DNA from 3 places in the Xenorhabdus siamensis genome. Region 1 is predicted to be linked to each of the others. Evidence: predicted binding sites of a transcription regulator. Region 1 holds the regulator's gene; each other region holds the start of a gene.
What was found. The regulator PhoB, encoded in region 1, activates phosphate uptake and scavenging genes when phosphate is short. The targets are predictions, from matches to a motif close to CTGTCATAAAACTGNCNNAT.

Region 1 (7,646 bases):
CGCTCTCGCTGAAGCTGCTGTTTTTGCTGTAAAGCAGAGCGTTCTCCTTGTAGCTGTTCTATTTTCTGGCTCAGAACTTTCAAGCGCTCTTCTGATTTTGGCAGGGTGATATTTTGGTATTCGGTGATCAAAGGGTGATGTGTTGCCCCACAAAGCGGACAGGCTTCGCCTTCCTTCAATTGGTTGCGTTCTTGTTCCAGGCTGATGATCCGCTGTTCCAGGCGAATACGTTCAGCCAAATCCTGATGATGTTGCTGTGCTTCTGTTAATTGCAGTTCAAGAGCGGTTATCTGAGTGGGTAAAGGTTCCAGTAATGCCTGAGTTTGTGCGAGTTGTGTCTGATTATCTGAAATCGTTGCCTGTAATTGCTGGATCTGGGACTGCAAAATCTCCAGTTGGTTTTGTGAACTGAGTTGTGATTGGTAATCTGATAACTGTTTTTGTAATTGTTCCAATGGGTGAATTGCTTGCAAGCTACTCAGTTCTTTTTCGGCAAGGATCAGTTCATCCTGTAATGGCTGGTTTTGTGCAGCTTGTTGTACCAGCGTCGTATTTAAGGCATTCAGATGCTCATTCGTACAGGTTAGCTCAGTGGTAATTTGCTGGTTTTTTTGTCTGAGTCTGGTTATCTGAATTTGTTTTTCTTTCTGGCGAGAAAAGAGCTGTTTCCATTCAGGTAGTTTACTCTCCAGCTTACGAAAATAAGCGTGTTCTTCATAGTATGTTTCCAGCGTTTTTTGTTCTTTATTCAGTGTGATGTACTGAGTTTCCGTCACTTGATATTGAGACAATATTTCTGTCAGTTCACGATTATATGCAGTAACCTCTTTCTCTTGAGTGAGCAAATCTTTCGATTGAATTTCAATCTTATGATCGAGTGGCACAATGTGCTCAGCAATCAGTTTTTCCTGTCGCATATGATGCTGTATATGCTCTTTTTGGGCATTTTCCAGTTCAACCTGCTTTTGCTGGGCTGGTTGTAATAAAGAACATTGTTGTTCAATCTTATGTGCTATTTTTCTGTGTTGCTCATCCAGCCGCTGCTTTTCATTAAAAGCCCGATTTTGAGCATCCCACAATGGGCGAAGTTTTTCGGCAGGTTCACTGGCAGCCAGTTGTTGTAATTGGGGGTAGGCATCTTGCATAGCCTGCTCCGCCTGTTGAAAAAGTAATTTGTTATTAGTTAATGCTTGCTCTAATTCATGTTGTCGTACGAGCCAATGTTCAGTTGTCTGTAAGTCTTTAAGTTGTTGGTTGAGATGAGTTTCTGCAGCGATAAGCTGGTGTTGCTGATTTTGGTATTCTTCGATCTGTGCCGGCGTTAATAACTCAATTGAAGAAGCCTTTGCTTGTTGGATAGTTAATTCAGATTGGGCTTCTTTGTGGCGTTGATAAATTTCCTGCGACAGGATGCCGTAAATTTCTGTACCAGTTAGTTCTTCCAGTAAATCGGCACGGTCTTTATCATCTGCATTTAAGAATGCAGCAAAATCACCTTGTGACAGGAGGATAGATTTAGTAAAGCGGTCGAAATCAAGACCCGTTATTTCAGCAATTTTCTCTTTTTTATCCGGTATCTTGTCAGCTAGAATCTTGCCTGTTTTTTTGTCTGCTAATTCTCCTTTCGGGGGCTGGAGTTTGCCGTCAGCTTGATTGCGGGCACGACGCTGGCTCCAGAAGGCACGATAAGCAACCCCTTTAACTTCGAACTCAACTTCTGACAAGCATTCGGCTGTATGGCGGGTCATTAATTCATTCTGATTGGCTGAAATGGTGTTGAGCCGCGGGGTTTCGTGATATAAGGCGAGGCAGATAGCATCCAATAGGGTAGTTTTTCCTGCACCTGTCGGACCAGTAATAGCAAATAATCCGTTGCTGGCAAAAGGCTCTGCTGTGAAATCAATTTTCCATTCACCCTGTAGGGAATTAATATTTTTTAGCCGTAAGCTAAGAATTTTCATACTATTGCATCCTACTATTTTTTCTGAGCCATTGTTTTTGAGCGATTGTTTTGAACTATTGTTTTGAACTATTGTTTTGAGTTCTAGTTTCCGAGCTATAGTTTTTGCATTGCTGTTCCTGAGTATATTGCTGAGCAATATCGTCCAGTGTTTGCCTGAACAGGGTTATCAGGCGTTGTTTCTGCGGTTGATCGTCAATTTCAGCTAATGCCAGCCGTCTTTCGAAAACTTCGTATACACTCAATTCGGTAAGTGTCTCTTTGTTTTTTTCCGACAGTAAGATTTGCCGTGTGGTTTTACTACGCCGTAGCAGGATAATTTCGACAGGCAGATCGACAACCATAGACTGAATGCGTTTCTGAATATCATGCAGATAATCTTGAGTTGCAACTTCAATATCCAGCCAAACAGGACGTTCTCCCTGATAGTCACTGAAAGTTTGTAATTGTTCCTCTATTTGCTGCAAATTCCCCCGAATTAATTGCATGGGCTGATAAGCAGGAATGGGTAACAGGGTGACTCCATTGAACTTGCCCTTCTTAAATTCAACCAAACAGACGCTTTTCTCTTGACCGACTTCATCGAAACTTAAGGGGATGGGTGAGCCGCTGTAACGAATATGTTCAGCCTGATTGATCAGTTGTGGGCGATGAATATGCCCCAGAGCAATATAGTCAGCAGGAGGAAAGGCCTGAGCGGGGAAGGCATCCAGTGTGCCAATATAAATCTCCCGGACAGAATCCGAGGTAGAAGCCCCTACAGTGGTCAGATGCCCGGTTGCGATAATAGGCAGAGGGTGACCGAGTTGTTCCCGTAATAGACGAGCCTGCTGATAGAGCTGATGATAGTGTTCCGTGATAGCATCTTGTAGTGCCTGCTGTTTCTGGATGGCTGATTGCCCCGCTTGACTTATCATGATATCCCGTGGGCGCAGATAAGGAATGGCACAGAGAATGGCGCCAGGTTGACCATTTTTGTTATTCAGTAACTTAATTTGTTGCTGGATATCAGTTTCTGCACAAGCAATGACGGTGGTATTCAGGTAAGAAAATAAGGTCTTTGATTCATTGAGTGTGGCGACGGAATCATGATTTCCACCAAGAATAACGAGCTGACAGCCAGTGGGTTGTAAGTCCACGACAAACCTGTTGTATAGCTCACGGGCATAACTGGGTGGAGAGCCCGTATCAAAAACATCTCCGGCAATAATCAGGGCATCAACTTGATATTCATTTATTTGCCCAATAAGCCACTGTAAGAAGTGCTGATGCTCTGCAGCACGATTTTTGGTAAAGAAATATTGCCCAAGATGCCAGTCTGACGTATGAATGATTCGCATGTTTTTTTACTCTGTTCTTCTTACTTTTCTTGTTTTGCTGTTTCAGCTTTCCGCTTATCCGTCCGGCTATTAATTATAATGAGTGCTCAAAGGATGTCGTGTGTCATTACGATTTCATTCGCAGGTTTTCGAGCAGCTTCGCAATCACAATGAAATATGGCAGCTATGTAATAAATTCCCTGCAATGTTGATTACAGTTTTATGATGAAGACAGAAGGAATTCATAAAACTGTAATAAAATTGACTCACAATGAATTACTGTGAGTTTTGCTGACGTCAATAATATTGGCAGGATTAACCATGGTTAGACGTATTTTGGTTGTTGAAGATGAAACCCCTATTCGTGAAATGGTGTGTTTTGTGCTGGAGCAGAATGGGTATGAACCTGTTGAAGCAGAAGATTATGATACAGCTATCGGGCGTCTGTCGGAGCCTTACCCTGATTTAGTGTTATTGGACTGGATGCTGCCTGGTGGCTCAGGAATACAAGTTATTAAACAAATGAAGCGCAGCAATAATACCAAAGATATTCCTGTCATCATGGTGACTGCAAGGGGGGAAGAAGAAGATCGGGTTCGTGGGCTTGATGTTGGCGCAGACGATTACATCACTAAGCCATTTTCTCCGAAGGAATTGATTGCTCGTGTTAAAGCTGTGCTGCGTCGTATATCTCCCATGGCAGAGGAAGATATTATCAATATGGACGGGTTAATGTTGGATTCCGTATCTCACCGAGTTTCTAGTCAGGGGCAGGATGTGGATATGGGGCCAACAGAATTCAAACTGCTCCACTTTTTCATGACACATCCTGAACGTGTTTATAGCCGTGAACAGTTACTCAACTATGTATGGGGAGCGAATGTTTATGTGGAAGATCGTACTGTTGATGTGCATATCCGTCGATTACGTAAGGCGCTTGAAACCGGTGGACACGATAAAATGGTACAAACTGTTCGTGGTACAGGTTATCGTTTCTCCACCCGTTATTAATCTGTCTGGTTTTTATCGCTTGGATTTTTGTGGATAGATTTTGTGTGGATAGATCTTATGTGGATAGGTTTTATGTGGATAGGTTTTATGTGGGCAGATTTGTTGAATATCACTTAGTGAACAAAATCAGATGAAAAAAATCAGGTAAAAATCTAAGTAAACCAAATGATTATGATAAGCATTTAATTTCATGCTGGAGAGAGTCACGTGCTGGAGCGGTTATCCTGGAAGCAGTTAGTACTGGGGCTGTTTGTTTTTTGTCTGCCTGCGATTATTTTATCTTTCTTTATTGGTCGTCTGGCGTGGTTGCTGGTGGTTGCATTATTGCTGGCTCTGGTATGGCATGGTTACAACTTGCTGAAATTATCAGACTGGCTCTGGCTGGATCGCAGTATGTTGCCTCCATCAGGTCGTGGAGGGTGGGAACCCATATTTTACGGCATTTATCAGTTGCAGCAACGTAACCGTAAGCGTCGTCGCGAGTTGGCATTACTGATAAAACGGTTCCGTAGCGGGGCAGAATCATTACCGGATGCACTGGTGATGATGACAGTGGAAGGTAATATTTTCTGGTGTAATCGCTTAGCTCAACATTTATTGGGGTTCCGTTGGCCTGAAGATAATAGGCAGCCTATTTTTAATTTGCTTCGCTATCCTGATTTCAGTCGCTATATGACTGCGGGCGATTTTACTTACCCTCTTTCCATCGAATTAAATAATAGTCATCTGGTGGAATTTCAGTTAATGCCATATGCAGAAGGGCTACTATTGATGATTGCCCGTGATATTACACAAAAGCGGCGATTGGAAAATTTCCGACGCGATTTTTTTGCCAATGCCAGTCATGAGTTGAGAACACCATTAACAGTACTGCAAGGTTATCTGGAAATGATGCAGGATCAGGAGCTGAGTAGAGAAACAAACCAGAAAGCGATCAGGATAATGCAGGAACAGATCCGAAGAATGGATGGTCTGGTTACACAACTATTGCATCTCTCCCGAATTGAAATCGGATCGCAGGTGGATATGCATGATGTTGTTGATGTGCCTGCTATGTTGGCTTTATTGCAGCAGGAAGTGCTGACACTGGCAGATAATCGGTATGATATTGCGTTTGATATCGATGAAAAACTGCGGGTTTTCGGGAATGAAGAACAACTGAGAAGTGCAATGTCGAACCTCGTTTACAATGCGATAAACCACACAGTGGAAGGTACTCGTATTGTAGTTAGTTGGTCTAGATCCTCTCAGGGAGCACTGTTCAAAGTCGAAGATAATGGTCAAGGGATCAGCCAAGAGCATTTACCCCGCCTGACTGAGCGTTTTTATCGGGTTAATCGTGCTCGTTCACGACAAACAGGTGGAAGTGGGTTGGGGTTGGCGATCGTGAAACATGCTTTGCATCATTACAATACACATCTCGATATTTCAAGCACTGTAGGGCAAGGCTCAACATTTAGTTTCTTGTTGCCTCAGCCGCTTATTGTCTCTGATATAGGTAAACTGATTAAAAAATCAAAAGGTTAATGCAATTTAATGGTAATAACACGGGCAAAAAAATGATTTATTAATCAATGTGAATAAAAAAAGTGCAAATCATATAGTGTGTATTCAATGATAGATGATAATAATCACTAGTTTTAAAAATTAGTTTGAGATATTACTCTGCTTTTTGGTTTGTTGCTTGCCTTTTAGCGCTATAAAAGTTTTACTTGGGGGCAGTTGTTGGCGATTCTGGCTGTTCTTACCACTACCATTCTGTGTCTTGCGAGTATCAAGGAATATGATACTTATCACTGACTGTTAAACCAGGATCCTGTTTCGCCAGTGAAAATTCAAGTATTTGCAATAGTTACTATTGCATATGCAATTCTTTCAGTAACAATAAGTTAACAATCACTATGACATACCGTTTATCATCTAAGGATATTTGGGCATTAGGCTTTATGACTTTTGCTCTGTTCGTTGGTGCGGGAAATATCATTTTTCCACCTATGGTTGGCTTGCAGGCAGGGGAGCATGTTTGGGTCGCTGCCGCTGGCTTTTTGCTTACTGCTGTAGGTCTACCTGTCATTACCGTTATTGCTTTGGCGAAAGTAGGGGGCGGGATTGAAGCACTGAGTTCCCCTATCGGTAGAACTGCGGGTTTAATACTAGCGACTGTCTGTTATCTGGCTGTTGGCCCGTTGTTTGCAACACCGAGAACTGCGACCGTTTCTTTTGAAGTAGGTATCGCTCCGTTAGTAGGTTCCGGAGAACTTCCGCTTTTCATTTACAGCATAATCTATTTTTTATTGGTGGTTCTGGTTTCACTTTATCCGGGCAAATTACTGGATAGCGTTGGACATGTGTTGGCACCCATCAAAATACTGGCATTGGTAATTCTGGGCGTTGCAGCCGTGTTATGGCCAGCGGGCCATTCTATTCCTGCTATTGAGACTTATCAGGAAATTCCGTTTTCAAATGGTTTTGTGAATGGATATTTAACTATGGATACACTGGGCGCAATGGTATTCGGTATTGTTATCGTTAATGCTGCGCGTTCCAGAGGGGTGGAATCTTCTTCATTGCTGACCCGCTATACCATGTGGGCTGGTTTGATCGCAGGGCTTTGTCTGGCTCTGGTTTACCTTTCTTTGTTCAAATTGGGGGAAGGTAGCGGCATATTAGTACCAAAAGCTGACAATGGTGCGACTATCCTGCATGCTTATGTTCAGAGTGTTTTTGGTAACTATGGAAGCTTTTTCCTTGCGGTATTGATCTTCATAGCCTGTATGGTAACCGCAATAGGCTTAACCTGCGCTTGTGCTGAGTTCTTCAGCCGTTATCTGCCGCTCTCCTATCGCACACTGGTTTTGAGCCTGGGGTTGTTTTCCATGCTGGTTTCCAATTTGGGTTTGAGCCATCTGATTACATTTTCAATTCCAGTGCTCACAGCAATTTATCCGCCTTGTATTGTACTGATATTATTGAGTTTTACGATCCGTTGTTGGCATAACTTCACCCGTATTCTGGCTCCCGCTATGCTGGTCAGCTTGGTGTTTGGGGTTTTGGATGCCATTAAATCATCTGGGTATTTATCACACTTACTGCCTAAATGGGCAACTCATCTGCCGTTGGCAAATCAAGGGCTGGCATGGTTAATACCGACTCTGTTGTCAGTGGTAGTATTTGCTATTTATGATCGCATTGCGGGAGAAAGCAAACTTCCAAAGCATGAAATCCAGCGGGGATAATGTTGATATACTAATTAACCCCAATTCCGCTTAAGCTATTACTGAAATATCTTCTTCTGAGTAGAAAATTTTCAGTGATGGCTTTTTCTCTTTAAGGCAGTAAGCAATCAATCCCGTTAA
Region 2 (7,646 bases), on a different contig from region 1:
TCATCCGCTGGCGTTGGTGTGGGCGTGAAGTCTCCCGGCTCTTCCGATATCAGGCGTGAAAGCGAACGGTTCGAATCTGAAGCCTCATGGTGAAGCACCACTATATTCAGTTTCGGGCACTTGGCGACCAGAAGATCAATAAGAGCATCATCATGAAACTGGCGATGCTGGCGATCGGCAATGAGTATCTCTGGCGTAATCTGGAGCGCATACGCAGTTAATTCGCTGCTCTGGTGGCTATAAAGCGCATTAACCGGCGTGACACCCAGGCGCAGTAAGGCAAAAAAGACGATATAAAACTCAGCCTCGTTGCCAAGCTGCACCAGCGCGGTTTGTCTCTGACGCACGCCGCGTCGGTGCAAGGCGGCGGCGAGCCGGTTTACTGCTTCATTAAGCTCTCGATAGCTCCAGCACCGCTCCCCGCAGAATAGTGCCACGGCATCGTTCTCGCGGTGAATATCGAGAATATCGCTCAACGGGCGATCAATCCAGTACCCTTTCAGGCGATAACGTTCAGCCAGATCCTGAGGCCAGCGGTTGAATTCAATCATAATGTCTGCTCCTGTTGCGTTGCAAAACCAAGTGCACTCAGCATGGTGTTAAATTTGGTGCAGGTTTCCAGCCATTCGTTTTCCGGAACAGAGTCCGGAACGATGCCGGCGCCGGCGAATAGCTCAATCTGATGAGGCTGAACTTTGCCGCAGCGGATCGCCACAACCCATTCCCCGTCTCCGCGGGCGTCACACCAGCCGACAATACCGCCAAACCAGCCGCGGTCGAATGGCTCCAGCTCGCCGATCAGGCTGCGGGATAAGGTATAAGGAGCGCCGCATAATGCGGGCGTGGGATGAAGTAGGCAGGCAAGAGACAGCGCGTTATCGCGATCATTGTTCACTATACCCTGAATCTCAGTAGCGAGATGCCAGAGCGTAGGCGTGCTGAGCAGCGAGGGTTCTGGGATCGTCAGAGACCAACAGAGATCTGTCAACTGGCGACGGATAGCCTCCGTGACCACCAGATGCTCGTGGAGATCCTTTCCGGAGGCCAACAGCTTTTCCCTGGCATTTCTGTCACTGGCGTCATCGTCGCCTCGCCGTGCTGAGCCGGCAAGAGGACAGGAGCGCAGGATCTTGCCCTCCTTACGTAGCAGCAGTTCAGGGCTGGCACCAATCAGAATGCCATCCGCCAGCGGTAAGTGAAAGTTGTAGCTCTCCGGATTCTGTTTGTTGAGTTGCAGCCATAGGCTTAGAGCGCTAAGCGGGGGGATGCTTTCAATCTGTAGCAGACGCGACAGCACCACTTTATTCAGTGCACCGATACGTAGCGGATTCAGGGCGCTCTCCACCATGGCGCAAAACGCATCATGATCTGGAATGTAGTGAGCTTGGCCCTCCACCTGCACCGGAGAGTCAGAAAGATTAAAGGCGTAGCGATCGAACCAGTAGCAGGTCTGTGGAATAAACAGTGAACAGGGTTGACGCTTATCAAACGGAATAGCCCCCACGACAATGGGATTTTCTACCCCGGCCTGCTCAGCTTGACGAAACAACTGTTGTACCTTCTGCTGGAACTCGCCCTCGACGTGATGTCCGGATGCAGCGGGATGTGTCAAGGTGGCGAGGCATCCCCGGGCGAGCAGGCTTTTGTGGGGCGATAGAAAGATAAAGTCATCTTCTTGCAATGTTAGTGGAAGAAGGTTGTTGGTGATACCAGACAAAATCAGGTTCCTCTTGTTGGTGTAGGGGCTAGCTTTTTCCCCCTTCCGGAGGGGAAAATACCGACGGCAATGTGAGAGTGAGCCGCCAGTGGTGCTGGATACCGAGTGTTATCAGCTATAGCTGACCATGGAGAACATGCCGTGGCCGTAGCTGTAGAAACACGTCTCTTTTCTGCAGCAGAAGGCGACATGGTGAGGTTGTTGACGTTAAACTGCACGGATGCGCCTTTCAGGTTGGAAGCATTTTCTCTTAGATCATTGCGTGTTATGTAGCAAAAGAGGCGGATTACGACTTCATCGTTGCGGTTAGATGAACCTAGATAATGGGTGAAGGCACTTTTGGTGTAATTTAGTGCGTTGGATATGAAAGCCGTTTTTTGGTGATCCATCTGGTCACGAGTAACCACGGAGATTGTCTGCTGTGTTTTGAGAAGTAGAATCGCCGTTTTGGTGACTGATACGCGACCTTTCACTACAATCCCTTTCATTGGTAGCGTTACGCTTTTCAGCTCCGCGGCGGTATCCCTCATGTTCTTTTCCCCACCGCTAGCTGCATATGCCCCGTCAGATAACGTGGGTGTTGAAAACAGTGCCGCCTGAAACCCAAACCCTGTGTGTCTGGCGAGGGTTTTCACCACAAGTTTTTTTCTTCTTATTTTAAACATAATCAAACACCGTCTGATTTGCCTTATAAAAATATTTAATAACAATTAATTTGTGCTGCTTACAGGCGGCGCCGGAAATCCAATTTGACAAAACGTTCATCAGGAAGAGATATGAGATCCTGAGAAGGAAAATGGCGTTACAATATTTTAAATAGAAATGATTATCAATATAATTTACATTATTAATTAATTGGTGTTTTCTTGTAAAAATTTCTATAAATATGGCAATGAAAAGTCATGCAGGTTATGTATTAAATGGTTAGTTATTGTGATATGTTTCCGGCTTTTTAAGGGTGAAGCATGGCTAAAGCTGACGTCTATTGCCGTTATTGTCACAAATCAGAACATGTCAAAGGACATGGCGGACATCCTCGCTATCGCTGCTATGCTTGTTGTAAGGTCTTTCAGTTGGAATACACCTATCAAGCTTGCAAACCCGGTGTTAAAAAGCAGATTGTCGACATGGCGATGAATAACGGGGGAATTCGTGACACCGTTCGAGTCCTGAAAGTCGCAACAGCCACCGTCATGAAAACGTTAAAAAACTCATGCTCCGCAACGTAACAATATTTCCTCTTGATGGAATAACGTTCCGCTTATCTGTGAAATAGAGAACCCGCTTACTTTGATATAACTCCTGAACACTATATTTTCAATTGAAAATAAATATTCAAAACAGGATTAAATATGAAGCCAGTTCCTGTCAGCGTTTGAAAATACGCTATGCCAAAATCTTACATGTATTATGAACAGCCCGGTAGATAACAAGTCATGACATTGAATTGGTGAAATTCAGGCTATGAGATATGAGTATGAATGCAATAATAGCGGGAATTTATGAATGGCTGTCATAAAAATGTCATAATTTATACATTTTAATGTCATTAAGTTGACTTATTTTTCCTTCCTGAACCAATTTTTACCTAAAAACTAGATTGTTGACGTTGTTGAAAGTTGTTTTTAATGAATGATGTGTATCTCAGCAGGAGGGTGTATGAAATCAATACGTATCACCGTGGCAGGCATCATGGCAACAGTATTTGCTGTGACGTCTTTGTCTTCATTTGCTGCAACTACATTTGTTGCACCTACCAGCTTGACGGGAGCCGGTGCGACATTCCCGGCACCGGTATATACCAAGTGGGCAGATTCTTATCAAAAAGAAACCGGTAATAAAATCAATTATCAGGGGATTGGTTCTTCTGGTGGTGTGAAACAGATTATTGCCAACACCGTTGATTTTGGTGCATCAGATGCCCCACTTGCTGATGACAAACTGGCTTCTGAAGGTTTGTTCCAGTTTCCGACCGTAATTGGTGGCATTGTGCTGGTAGTGAATCTTCCAGGTATCAAATCCGGTCAATTGGTGTTAGATGGCAAAACTCTCGGTGACATCTATTTGGGAACCATCAAAAAATGGAATGATCCCGTCATTGCGAAATTGAATCCGAATCTCAAACTACCTGATCAAAATATTGCGGTGGTACGCCGTGCGGATGGTTCTGGTACTTCCTTTGTTTTCACCAGCTACCTGTCCAAAGTAAACAGTGACTGGAAAGCAAAAGTCGGGGCAGGTTCTACAGTGAAATGGCCGATCGGACTGGGTGGTAAAGGTAATGATGGCATTGCTGCGTTTGTCCAGCGTTTGCCTGGTTCCATTGGTTATGTTGAATATGCTTATGCGAAGCAAAATAACCTCGCCTATACCAAGTTGGTAGCCGCTGATGGAAAAGTTATCGCTCCTACCGAAACTAATTTCAGTGCAGCAGCAAAAGGGGCGGATTGGGACAAAAGTTTTGCACAGGATTTGACGAATCAGCCCGGCGAAAATGCTTGGCCGATCACTTCAACAACATTCATCCTAATCCATAAACAGCAGAAAAATGCCACACATGGGACAGAAATTCTGAAATTCTTTGACTGGGCCTATGAAAAAGGCGGCGAGCAAGCGAAAGCGCTGGATTATGCTGTGTTGCCAAAAACCGTCATTGAACAAGTACGTGCAGCTTGGAAAAATGACATAAAAGATAAGCACGGCAATGCCTTGTATTAACCATTCGTTGTATTAGCGATGCTATTGAAGGGAAATAACCCAAATGGGAATTGAGCGCATGGTCGAACATAAGACTATACATAGAAAAACCATGCATAAGACAGTACAGAAAGCACCTGGTAAGCACGGTGATATTATTTTCAGTGTGCTAGTCAGGCTGGCGGCCTTGATGACGTTATTTCTACTGGGAGGCATTATCATCTCGCTGCTTATCGCTGCCTGGCCGAGTATGCAGACATTTGGTTTTGCTTTTCTATGGAATAAAGATTGGGATGCACCTGCGGGGATTTTCAGCGCCCTGGTCCCGATTTATGGCACATTAGTGACTTCATTGATTGCCCTGATTATTGCCGTTCCGGTTAGTTTTGGTATCGCTTTGTTTTTGACAGAGCTGGCACCAAACTGGCTAAAACGGCCGCTTGGTGTGGCAATTGAATTATTGGCGGCGATCCCCAGTATCGTTTATGGCATGTGGGGGCTATTTGTCTTTGCCCCGCTTTTTGCCACCTATTTCCAGCAACCTGTCGGTGATGTGTTGTCGAGTATTCCTGTCGTAGGAGAACTGTTTTCCGGCCCGGCTTTCGGCATCGGTATTCTGGCTGCGGGCATTATTCTTGCCATCATGATTATTCCCTATATTGCTTCTGTGATGCGCGATGTTTTTGAACAAACTCCCGTTATGATGAAAGAGTCGGCTTATGGGATTGGCTGTACAACATGGGAAGTGATTTGGCATATCGTACTGCCTTACACCAAAAATGGGGTAATCGGCGGTGTGATGTTGGGCCTGGGGCGTGCACTGGGAGAAACCATGGCAGTGACTTTTATTATCGGCAATACCTATCAACTGAACAGTTTCTCCCTCTATATGCCCGGAAACAGCATTACTTCGGCATTGGCAAATGAATTTGCCGAAGCGGAATCTGGTCTGCATACCTCTGCATTGATGGAACTGGGGCTGATTTTATTTGTGATCACTTTTATTGTTCTCGCGTTATCAAAATTGATGATCATGCATCTGTCCAGGAACGAGGGGCGTTGAAATGGTAAGAATTGATAAACGCCATAGGTTACAAGCCTGGCGGCGTCGGAAAAATCATCTCGCCCTGTTTCTGTCTATGGCAACAATGGCGTTCGGTTTGTTCTGGCTGATTTGGATTTTAATCTCCACAATCACTAAAGGCATTGATGGTATGTCTCTGGCGTTATTTACCGAAATGACGCCACCGCCCAACACAGAAGGAGGCGGGTTGGCAAACGCTATTGTTGGCAGTGGACTCCTGATCTTCTGGGCAACGGTGTTCGGTACGCCATTGGGAATTATGGCGGGTATTTATCTTGCTGAGTATGGCCGTCGTTCTCCGTTGGCTGAGGTGATCCGCTTTATCAATGATATCCTGCTTTCTGCCCCTTCCATTGTTGTAGGGTTGTTTGTTTACACGGTAGTTGTGACGAAAATGCAGCATTTCTCCGGTTGGGCAGGGGTTATCGCGCTGGCTCTGTTACAAATCCCGATTGTTATCCGTACAACGGAAAATATGTTGAAACTGGTGCCGGATAACCTGCGTGAAGCAGCTTATGCACTAGGAACCCCGAAATGGAAAATGATCTCCGCTATTACGTTGAAAGCCTCAATATCAGGTATTATTACGGGTATGTTACTGGCCATCGCCCGTATTGCAGGAGAAACCGCCCCATTGTTATTCACTTCGCTTTCCAACCAGTTCTGGAGCACTAACCTCAGTCAACCCATTGCTAATCTGCCTGTCACCATATTCAAATTTGCTATGAGTCCCTTCTCTGACTGGCAACAACTGGCGTGGGCCGGGGTTTTACTGATTACCTTGTGTGTACTGTTGATTAATATTTTGGCGCGGTTGTTATTTGCCAAGAAAAAATTCTGATATTAGAGGTACTGATATTGAAGAGAGAAGCGTTGATGAGTAAAGCCAATGATGTTGCAGGAAGTAAGATTCAGGTACGAAATCTGAATTTCTATTATGGCAAATTCCATGCACTGAAAAATATCACGTTGGATATTGCACAGAATAAAGTTACTGCTTTCATTGGCCCGTCGGGATGTGGCAAATCAACATTACTGCGTACTTTTAACAAAATGTATGAACTGTATGGAGAACAGAAGGCAGAAGGCGAGATCCTGCTGGATGAAACGAATATTCTGACCGATAAACAGGATATTGCCTTGTTACGAGCCAAAGTAGGCATGGTTTTTCAAAAGCCGACGCCCTTTCCGATGTCGATTTACGACAATATCGCTTTTGGCGTGCGTTTGTTTGAAAAACTTTCAAGGGCCGAGATGGATGAGCGAGTCCGATGGGCGCTGACAAAAGCTGCATTATGGAACGAAACCAAAGACAAGTTACACCAGAGTGGTTACAGCCTGTCTGGTGGTCAGCAGCAGCGTTTGTGTATTGCCCGTGCTATCGCTATCCGCCCGGAAGTTTTGTTGCTGGATGAACCTTGCTCTGCGCTCGACCCAATTTCTACAGGACGTATTGAGGAACTGATCAGTGAACTGAAATCGGAATATACCGTAGTGATCGTTACACACAATATGCAGCAGGCGGCACGTTGTTCTGATTATACGGCTTTTATGTACCTCGGTGAGTTGATTGAGTTCAGTGACACTGACATCTTGTTCACCACACCGAAAATGAAACAGACCGAAGATTATATTACTGGTCGTTATGGTTGATATGAGCAGATACGAGGTAGCGTAAAGATGGACAACCTGAATTTCGGTAAGCACATTTCTGGTCAGTTCAATGCTGAACTGGAACATATCCGTACTGAATTAATGGCAATGGGGGGATTGGTAGAAGAGCAGCTCAGTAAAGCGATTCTGGCAATGCACAATCAGGATAAACAGTTAGCCCAACAAGTCATTGAAGACGACCAGAAGGTCAATATGATGGAAGTGGCGATAGACGAAGCCTGTGTTCGTATCATTGCCAAACGTCAGCCCGCAGCAAGTGATCTGCGCCTGATAATGGTTATCTCAAAGACCATTGCCGAGCTGGAGCGTATTGGTGATGTTGCGAATAAAATTTGTCAGACGGCGCTGGAGAAATTTTCTCATCAACAGCAACCATTGCTGGTCAGTCTGGAATCTTTGGGCCGGAATACCATCCGGATGCTGCATGATGTATTGGATGCTTTTGCCCGTATGGATTTGCAAGAAGCCATCCGT
Region 3 (7,646 bases), on a different contig from region 1:
GGGGGAGGAGTGCGAAAGTCAGCGACGGTCATACCTGTCGTTAAAGCGCCTGTCATCTCGATATTTATGGGGACTTTTTGGGTAGTCATAACCGTAGGATCAATGACATAAGCAACTGCGCAGGGATCATGGACTGGAGGATACTTGAAGCCTTGCCATATCCGATAACTTTCTCCATAAAACTCCAGTGCATCCAATACGAACTGAGCTGGACGTGTTTTTATCCGGGCGATTGCCTCAATCACTTCTGGGGTTGCCTGAGCTTGATGGGTAAGATCTAATCCGACCATTGTTAGTGGCCATTTTTCATTAAAAACAATGTGGGCAGCTTCAGGGTCAATCAAGATATTAAATTCAGCAACAGCGCTCCTGTTACCTATATGATAACCACCTCCCATTAATACAACTTCTTTTATTCGTTCGACAATGTGGGGGGCTTTTCGGGCAGCAAGGGCGATATTAGTCAAACCTGCCGTTGGAACTAACGTCACGCTTTTAGGTGGATGTTCCATGATGATATCAATGATTAAATCAACTGCATGCCGGGGATCCAGTTTTATTACAGGCTCAGGTAATTCAGTGCCATCCAGACCGGTTTCTCCATGAATGTCAGGTGCAGTTTTGATCTCCCTTACCAGTGGGCGATGGCATCCCGCAGCAAACGGAACATTGTGGATATTAGCGATATGGGCAATGGAAAGCGCATTACGGGTGACTTTATCTAAGGTTTGGTTACCAACAACAGTCGTCACAGCTAAGAGTTCGATATTGGGATTTCCATGGGCAAGCAGCATGGCAATGGCATCATCGTGACCAGGATCACAATCGAGGATAATTTTCTTAGGAAGCATATTTATTCCTTTTACAGTGCCTAAAAATTATGGTGCTCAAATATACACATCAAGAATAATTCACCATCAGTAAAAATTCTTCTACTGACTATCACAAAATGACATGATAAAAATCATAACTTATTAACAATAACTTTAATTATTGTGATGTAATTAACATACAAATAACAAACAATTTGAGCATTTCTAATACATATGATTCATATATAGAGCGAATATTTGTGGATGAACTTTTCTTATTTTAATTAACTTATTAATAATTTATTTTCGTATCCTTTTGTTATTCCAATTGAATAAAAAATGTTACTGAATAAAAGATTTTAAATAAACGCGATACACGTCCCTGAATAGAAAGCGGTTGGCAGTGCATATCAGGGAAAAGACTGATGCTCACGGGGTGTAATATGAACAATCAGATCGATTCATTAACATACTATGCGGCAACTAAAAAATATGACCTTCGCTTCCCAACATTGACAGAAGATCTGGATGTCGATGTTGTTATCATTGGTGGTGGATTTTCAGGTGTAAATACAGCTCTGGAACTGGCAGAAAAAGGCATTACCAATATCGCGATTTTGGAAGGAATGACTCTGGGATATGGTGGAACGGGGCGCAATGGCGGGCAAGTTATGACTGGCATTGGTCATGATTTGGATCGGATTAAACACCATGTCGGTGAAAAAGGTCTGGAGACAATATTTAAAATCAGCAACATGGGGGCTGGAATTATTCGTGACCGGATCGCCAAATATGATATTAAGGCGGATTTCAGCCGGGGTTATAGTTATCTGGGTTATAACTCCCGACAAGAGAGGACACTGCGTGGCTGGCTGAAAGGATTTCGGGAAGCTAGTCCTGATGAAGAGATTGAACTTTATACTGGCTCAGAAGTTAAGAAAGTCATTGGTTCAAATCTTTACACTTCTGCATTGAAACATATGGGCGGAGGGCATGTTCATTCATTGAACCTATTGTTGGGCGAAGCCAAAGCGGTCACAGAGTATGGTGTCAAAATTTTTGAAAATAGCCAGGTTTTGAGTGTGGAATATGGCCCAAGGGTTACCGTTCGTACAGCAATAGGCTCTGTGCGGGCAAACAAAATGCTATGGGCGTGCAATGCTTTTCTGAATGGTCTTGAACCAACTATTTATAAAAAAACGATTAATACTTACGCATTCCAGTTAATGACAGAAGAACTCTCAGATGAACTGATAGAAAAAATCAGCCCGATCCGTGGAGCATATAGTGATATCAACCCTGTTATCAATTATTACCGGGTCACCAAAGAGAACCGATTGCTATTTGGTAGTGCGACAAGATATTTCGAATATATTCCTTCGGATTTAAAAGAATGGAACCGCAAGCGGATGCTGGATGTTTATCCCTACCTGAAAGATGTGAAAATTGAATTAGCATGGGGTGGACCTATGAATTGTAGCGCCAATCTCTTCCCGCAAATAGGCTCTTTACCAAAACATAACAACGTGTTCTATGTCCAAGGTTATTCGGGTTTTGGTGTAACGCCAAGCCATATTATCTGCAAGATACTGGCAGAAGGAATGAGTGAAGGCTCTGAGCGCTATTCACTGCTAAGTTCTATCCCACATCTTAATATTATCGGCAAAGATAAATTGAGGCATTTGCTTCTTTCTGCCGGAAAGATTTGGCATCAAGCGTCAGGCTATTGGAAAGGGCGCCGTTAATGTTATTGATTTTTGGATTTTCACTATCTTTTGCACATGAACTTTTTTGCACAATTAATTCTGAAAGGTAAAAGTCATGATAAAGCCGTTATTGTTAGATAAAGCACTTCCTGAATTAATACCGATTGGTAGTGTCACCAATCTTGGCTCTATTGTTGTAGAAGGCGATCCACAGGCAAGCGGTGCAATGATCCACGGAGAGCCAACGGATAACCTGACTTGCGGTATTTTTGCCTGTACTAAAGGGAAATTTAAGATGGTTTATCCCTTCGATGAAATGGCAACTGTTTATGAAGGCTCCGTGAAACTGACGGATGTTAAAACGGGAGTTATGGTCGAATACCACAAAGGTAACTCATGGTTTGCGGCGAAAGGCACTGAAGTCTTGTGGGAAATCACCAGTGAACGCTTCGTTAAACACTATATGGCGTGTGTCAATGCTCAGGTTTCAGACTGACAAGAGGGAAATGTAATGAGTGAAATCACTTTGCTAGAGTCCGTTACAGCTTTTTTGCAACGTTCTCATGGCCATTATATCAATGGACAAGCTGTTCGTGGTCAGGAAGGCAAAACCTTTTCGGTCGTCAATCCAGCATCTAATGAGGTGATTGCTACCGTCAACCAGGGAAGCCAGACAGAAGCTAATGCTGCTATGGAGGCTGCATCAACGGCTTTTCATGGTTCATGGGCACAAACTTCTCCTATGGAACGTGGCAACTGCCTGATTCGATTGGCAGATTTACTGCAAAAACATAGTGAAGAACTTGCCCAGCTTGAAAGTCTGTGTTCAGGAAAAACCATTCAGTTATCACGTATGCTGGAAGTTGGTGCTTCTGCTGAATACTTGCGCTACTTTGCCGGTTGGTCGAGTAAAATAAGCGGTGAAACGCTGAATGTTTCATTGCCATCGTTCAAAGGGGAGCAATATACCGCCTTTACCCGCCGTGAACCTGTTGGTGTGGTAGTCGGGATTATTCCATGGAATTTCTCGATTATGATCGCCAGTTGGAAACTGGGGGCGGCATTGGCTTGTGGTTGTACGATTGTTCTGAAACCCAGTGAATATACCCCCTTAACTATGCTGCGTGTAGCAGAACTGGCGAAAGAAGCTGGAATTCCTGATGGTGTGATCAACATTGTCAACGGTTCTGGTGCTGGTGTGGGTGCGGAACTACTCGCCCATCCACTATGTGCTAAGGTGACTTTTACCGGATCAGTCCCTGTTGGCATGTCGATTGGTAAATCTGCCATGGAGCATGGTCGTTTGCTCCGTACAACGCTGGAATTGGGTGGCAAAAATGCAGCCGCTTTCCTGCCAGATATGCCGGTCGAGAAAATTGTTGAAGGAGTATTAGAAGCTGGTTATATGAATCAGGGGCAAATTTGTGCGGCGGCAGAATGTTTCTATATTCCCTCTGTTCACATGGATGCGGTTTTGAAATTACTTTCTGAACGCTTGTCTGCGATGAAGATTGGCTCTCCCCTTGATGAAACAACAGAGATGGGACCTTTGGCAAACAAAGAGCATTACGAAAAAATTCTGTCCCTATTTGAAAAAGCACGTCAGGAAGGAAATGAAATCATATATGGTGGACATGCACTGGAAGGGAAAGGTTTTTTTGTTATGCCAACCGTGATCCGGGCGAAAAGTGCCGAAGATACGTTAATGAAAGAAGAAACGTTCGGCCCGATAGGGGCTTTCCTCAGTTATGATAATGAGGAAGAACTGATTGCCATGATGAATGCAACGCCATTCGGCCTATCTGCCAGTTTATGGACAAACGACTTAAGTAAGGCAATGCGCATGATCCCACGTATCCGGGCGGGTATTTTATGGATTAACATGCACACGTTCCTTGATCCCGCAGTTCCATTTGGTGGTATGAAATCTTCAGGAATTGGTCGTGAGTTTGGTAAGGCATTCATTGAGCATTACACAGAACTCAAATCGGTCATGATGCGGTACTGATAGCAACAGGCACTTATATCTAACGAATTTCAGGTTGTTTCACTGAGTGAAAACGAGGCAACCTGAAAAATATCGAACATAGTCGCTGGGCTGTTTCTTACAATTTGCAGGGATGTCTATAGTTACAATACATATTGTAAGAAATTGTCATAAATATGTTATTAGCCTTTCACAATAATGTCATATTAAGTGTTCACTATTCGGGGAATAAATTCATATTCATGGTGTTTTGTTGAATTTTCCTGAAAGAAAGGAACACGCTATGCTTTATCGCCACATACCCTCCCGTAATTACACAAAAAACTTGCTATCTCTTACTATTACCATATTTATTATCGCTATAGTGATGTCAGGAACCTGTTTATCTGCCCAAGCCAATAATGCAGATAACATCATGGCAGAACCCCGTTTAGCTCATGGAGATATCACCCAGTTTGGTGGTGCCCGCCGTCTTGCCGAAGACCAAACGAATGCTCTTAAGGCAGCATTGAATAATAAGAAAGCGAAGAATGTTATTCTGTTTATTGGTGATGGTATGGGGGATTCTGAAATCACATTAGCCCGCAATTATTCACAAGGCGCTGGTGGTTTTTTTAAGGGAATCGATGCACTGCCTTTTACTGGTCAATACACTCATTACTCTCTGAATAAAGAAACAAAGAAACCAAATTATGTCACGGATTCTGCGGCTTCTGCCACTGCATGGTCAACAGGGACGAAAACCTATAATGGTGCGTTGGGCATTGATGTTTTTGGTAAAGCACATCAGTCATTACTGGAGTTAGCAAAGAAAAACGGAAAAGCGACAGGAAATGTTACGACTGCCGAAATTCAGGATGCTACACCAGCCGCGCTGTATGCTCATGTCACAAACCGTAAATGCTATGGGCCACAAGAAACCCCGGAAAAATGCCCTATTGATGCTTTAGAAAACGGTGGTAAAGGTTCTATCACAGAACAGCTTTTAGTTGTGCGTCCCGATATTACTTTGGGGGGAGGCGCTAAAAGTTTTGAGCAACAATCGTTATCCGGCGTCAATAAAGGAAAAATTCTGAAGCAACAAGCCCTGGAACAAGGGTATCAATGGGTAACAGATATAAAGTCATTAAATGGTATTCAAGAGGCCAATCAGAAAAAACCCCTGTTGGGATTGTTCAATGATGGAAATATGGATGTGATCTGGGAAGGGCCAAAAGCGGTTTATCATGGCAACATTAATGAAGCACCAGTGAAGTGTAAAATTAACACTAATCGCAATTCCGCTGAACCCACATTGGCACAACTGACCGAAAAAGCGATTGATTTATTGAAAACCAATAAGAACGGATTCTTCTTACAGGTGGAAAGTGCTTCGATTGATAAACAAGATCATAAAGCTAACCCTTGTGCCCAAATTGGGGAAACAGTGGCATTAGATGAAGCTGTACAAGCGGGTTTGAAATTTGCGAAGCAACATGGAGACACCTTAGTTATTGTTACGGCTGATCATGCCCATTCCAGCCAGATTATCGAACCCGATGTTAAATCCCCCGGACTGACCCGCTCATTGATTACCAAAGATGGTGCAGTCATCACTGTAAGCTATGGCAATTCAGAAGAAGACGAACAAAATCATACCGGAACACAATTACGTGTTGCCGCTTATGGCCCTTATGCAGCCAATGTTGTTGGTTTAACTGATCAAACTGATTTGTTCTTTACCATACGTAATGCGATGGGATTGAAATATTAGTCCAGAGATAAAATACATTATCAAGCCACCAAGAAGTCACAAATCAAATAGCCATTGCCCTTCCCAAGTGGGTGGGCAATACCAACATGTTGATTTTTGTATCAATCATGCTTTCTCTCGATAAGGAATGATTGCTGTTGTACTCGTTTTGATCGGTGTTGCAGCTTGCGTTGTTTAGGTCACTTTCATTTTCGAGAGTAATGAGGTGTATTACAGGGACAAAACCCCAAAGAGAACGGAGAAAAAACGGGAGAGGACGAAACAAATAAGATGAGCAGATAAATATTAACAGTGGTGCGAAGGGGGGGACTTGAACCCCCACGTCCGTAAGGACACTAACACCTGAAGCTAGCGCGTCTACCAATTCCGCCACCCTCGCAGGTACTGCTATTTATCTGCTTTGTTTAACTGATTTATCCAGTTGATTCGTTTAACCGATAGCTATCTGATTTGGTGCGAAGGGGGGGACTTGAACCCCCACGTTCGTAAGAACACTAACACCTGAAGCTAGCGCGTCTACCAATTCCGCCACCCTCGCAAATTCAGATACTATTTAAACAGAAAACCACTTAAACAGATAACATGGAGGCGCATTCTAGAGATTTTACGGCCGACGTCAATCATTATTTATCGAGAGAAAGTATGATTGATGGAAAAATCAACATGTTGGTATTGCCCACCCACTTGGGAAGGGCAATGGCTATTTGATTTGTTATTTCTTGGTGGCTTGATAAATTTTGAATTTACCTGTCTGAGCAATCACTTCGTGTCTACCAAAAGCGCTATCCAGCAGCGCAGGGTAAGGTAAAAAAGCATTTGCTACGATCCGGAGCTTACCACCAGATCTTAGATAGTTAGGTGCCATGCGGATCATATCGTCAGCCGCTGACAGACTTGTCTTCAGGCCTTCATGGAATGGCGGATTGGAAATGATCCAGTCGAATTTTTCTTCGATAGCGGAGTAAACATTACTGGTAATGACGTTCCCTTCCAGTTTATTTGCTTTCAATGTCGCTTTACTGGAGGTGATAGCGGCTGCATTGACATCACTGAGTGTCAGTGACAAGCCGGGGTTATTTTTACCCAACACCGTTGCTAAGACACCAGAGCCACAAGCGATATCCAGCAGGCTGCCAGAAATCGGTGTATCAAACGTAGAGAGCAGAAGACGGCTGCCAACATCCAGATCATCCTGACTGAATACGCCGGGCAATGTATTGATGGTGACATCGCCGACTTGATAACTGTTCCACCAATTGTTCTGATCAAATTGAACCTGTTGCTCCAGTTGACCGTAAAAAAGGCTACAACGGCGGGCACTGTCTATTTTATGGAAAGTGGCAATACCTTCCATCAGCTTATCAACGCTACGGACACCACTGCGATTT

Region 2: a site for PhoB is predicted at 3,228-3,247, ahead of pstS (phosphate ABC transporter substrate-binding protein PstS). Genes of this name have one in related genera too.
Region 3: a site for PhoB is predicted at 4,693-4,712, ahead of phoA (alkaline phosphatase). Genes of this name have one in related genera too.

The regions. Positions count from the first base shown of each region.
Region 1 covers NZ_JBBMXE010000020.1:46,807-54,452, reverse strand. The annotation lists gene AAC852_RS18410 (AAA family ATPase) at 1-1,961, opposite strand, end outside; gene sbcD (exonuclease subunit SbcD) at 2,017-3,300, opposite strand; gene phoB (phosphate regulon transcriptional regulator PhoB) at 3,601-4,290, shown strand; gene phoR (phosphate regulon sensor histidine kinase PhoR) at 4,498-5,817, shown strand; gene brnQ (branched-chain amino acid transport system II carrier protein) at 6,192-7,526, shown strand; gene AAC852_RS18385 (IS982 family transposase) at 7,557-7,646, opposite strand, start outside.
Region 2 covers NZ_JBBMXE010000005.1:275,345-282,990, forward strand. The annotation lists gene AAC852_RS05170 ((2,3-dihydroxybenzoyl)adenylate synthase) at 1-551, opposite strand, end outside; gene AAC852_RS05175 (isochorismate synthase) at 548-1,717, opposite strand; gene AAC852_RS05180 (hypothetical protein) at 1,720-2,382, opposite strand; partial or broken gene AAC852_RS05185 (IS1-like element transposase) at 2,683-3,013, shown strand; gene pstS (phosphate ABC transporter substrate-binding protein PstS) at 3,377-4,435, shown strand; gene pstC (phosphate ABC transporter permease PstC) at 4,527-5,477, shown strand; gene pstA (phosphate ABC transporter permease PstA) at 5,479-6,339, shown strand; gene pstB (phosphate ABC transporter ATP-binding protein PstB) at 6,375-7,151, shown strand; gene phoU (phosphate signaling complex protein PhoU) at 7,179-7,646, shown strand, end outside.
Region 3 covers NZ_JBBMXE010000014.1:96,720-104,365, forward strand. The annotation lists gene uriH (uridine-preferring nucleoside hydrolase UriH) at 1-851, opposite strand, end outside; gene AAC852_RS14425 (NAD(P)/FAD-dependent oxidoreductase) at 1,256-2,557, shown strand; gene AAC852_RS14430 (cupin domain-containing protein) at 2,634-3,014, shown strand; gene AAC852_RS14435 (aldehyde dehydrogenase family protein) at 3,030-4,526, shown strand; gene phoA (alkaline phosphatase) at 4,789-6,258, shown strand; tRNA gene AAC852_RS14445 (tRNA-Leu) at 6,551-6,637, opposite strand; tRNA gene AAC852_RS14450 (tRNA-Leu) at 6,710-6,796, opposite strand; gene rsmC (16S rRNA (guanine(1207)-N(2))-methyltransferase RsmC) at 6,971-7,646, opposite strand, start outside.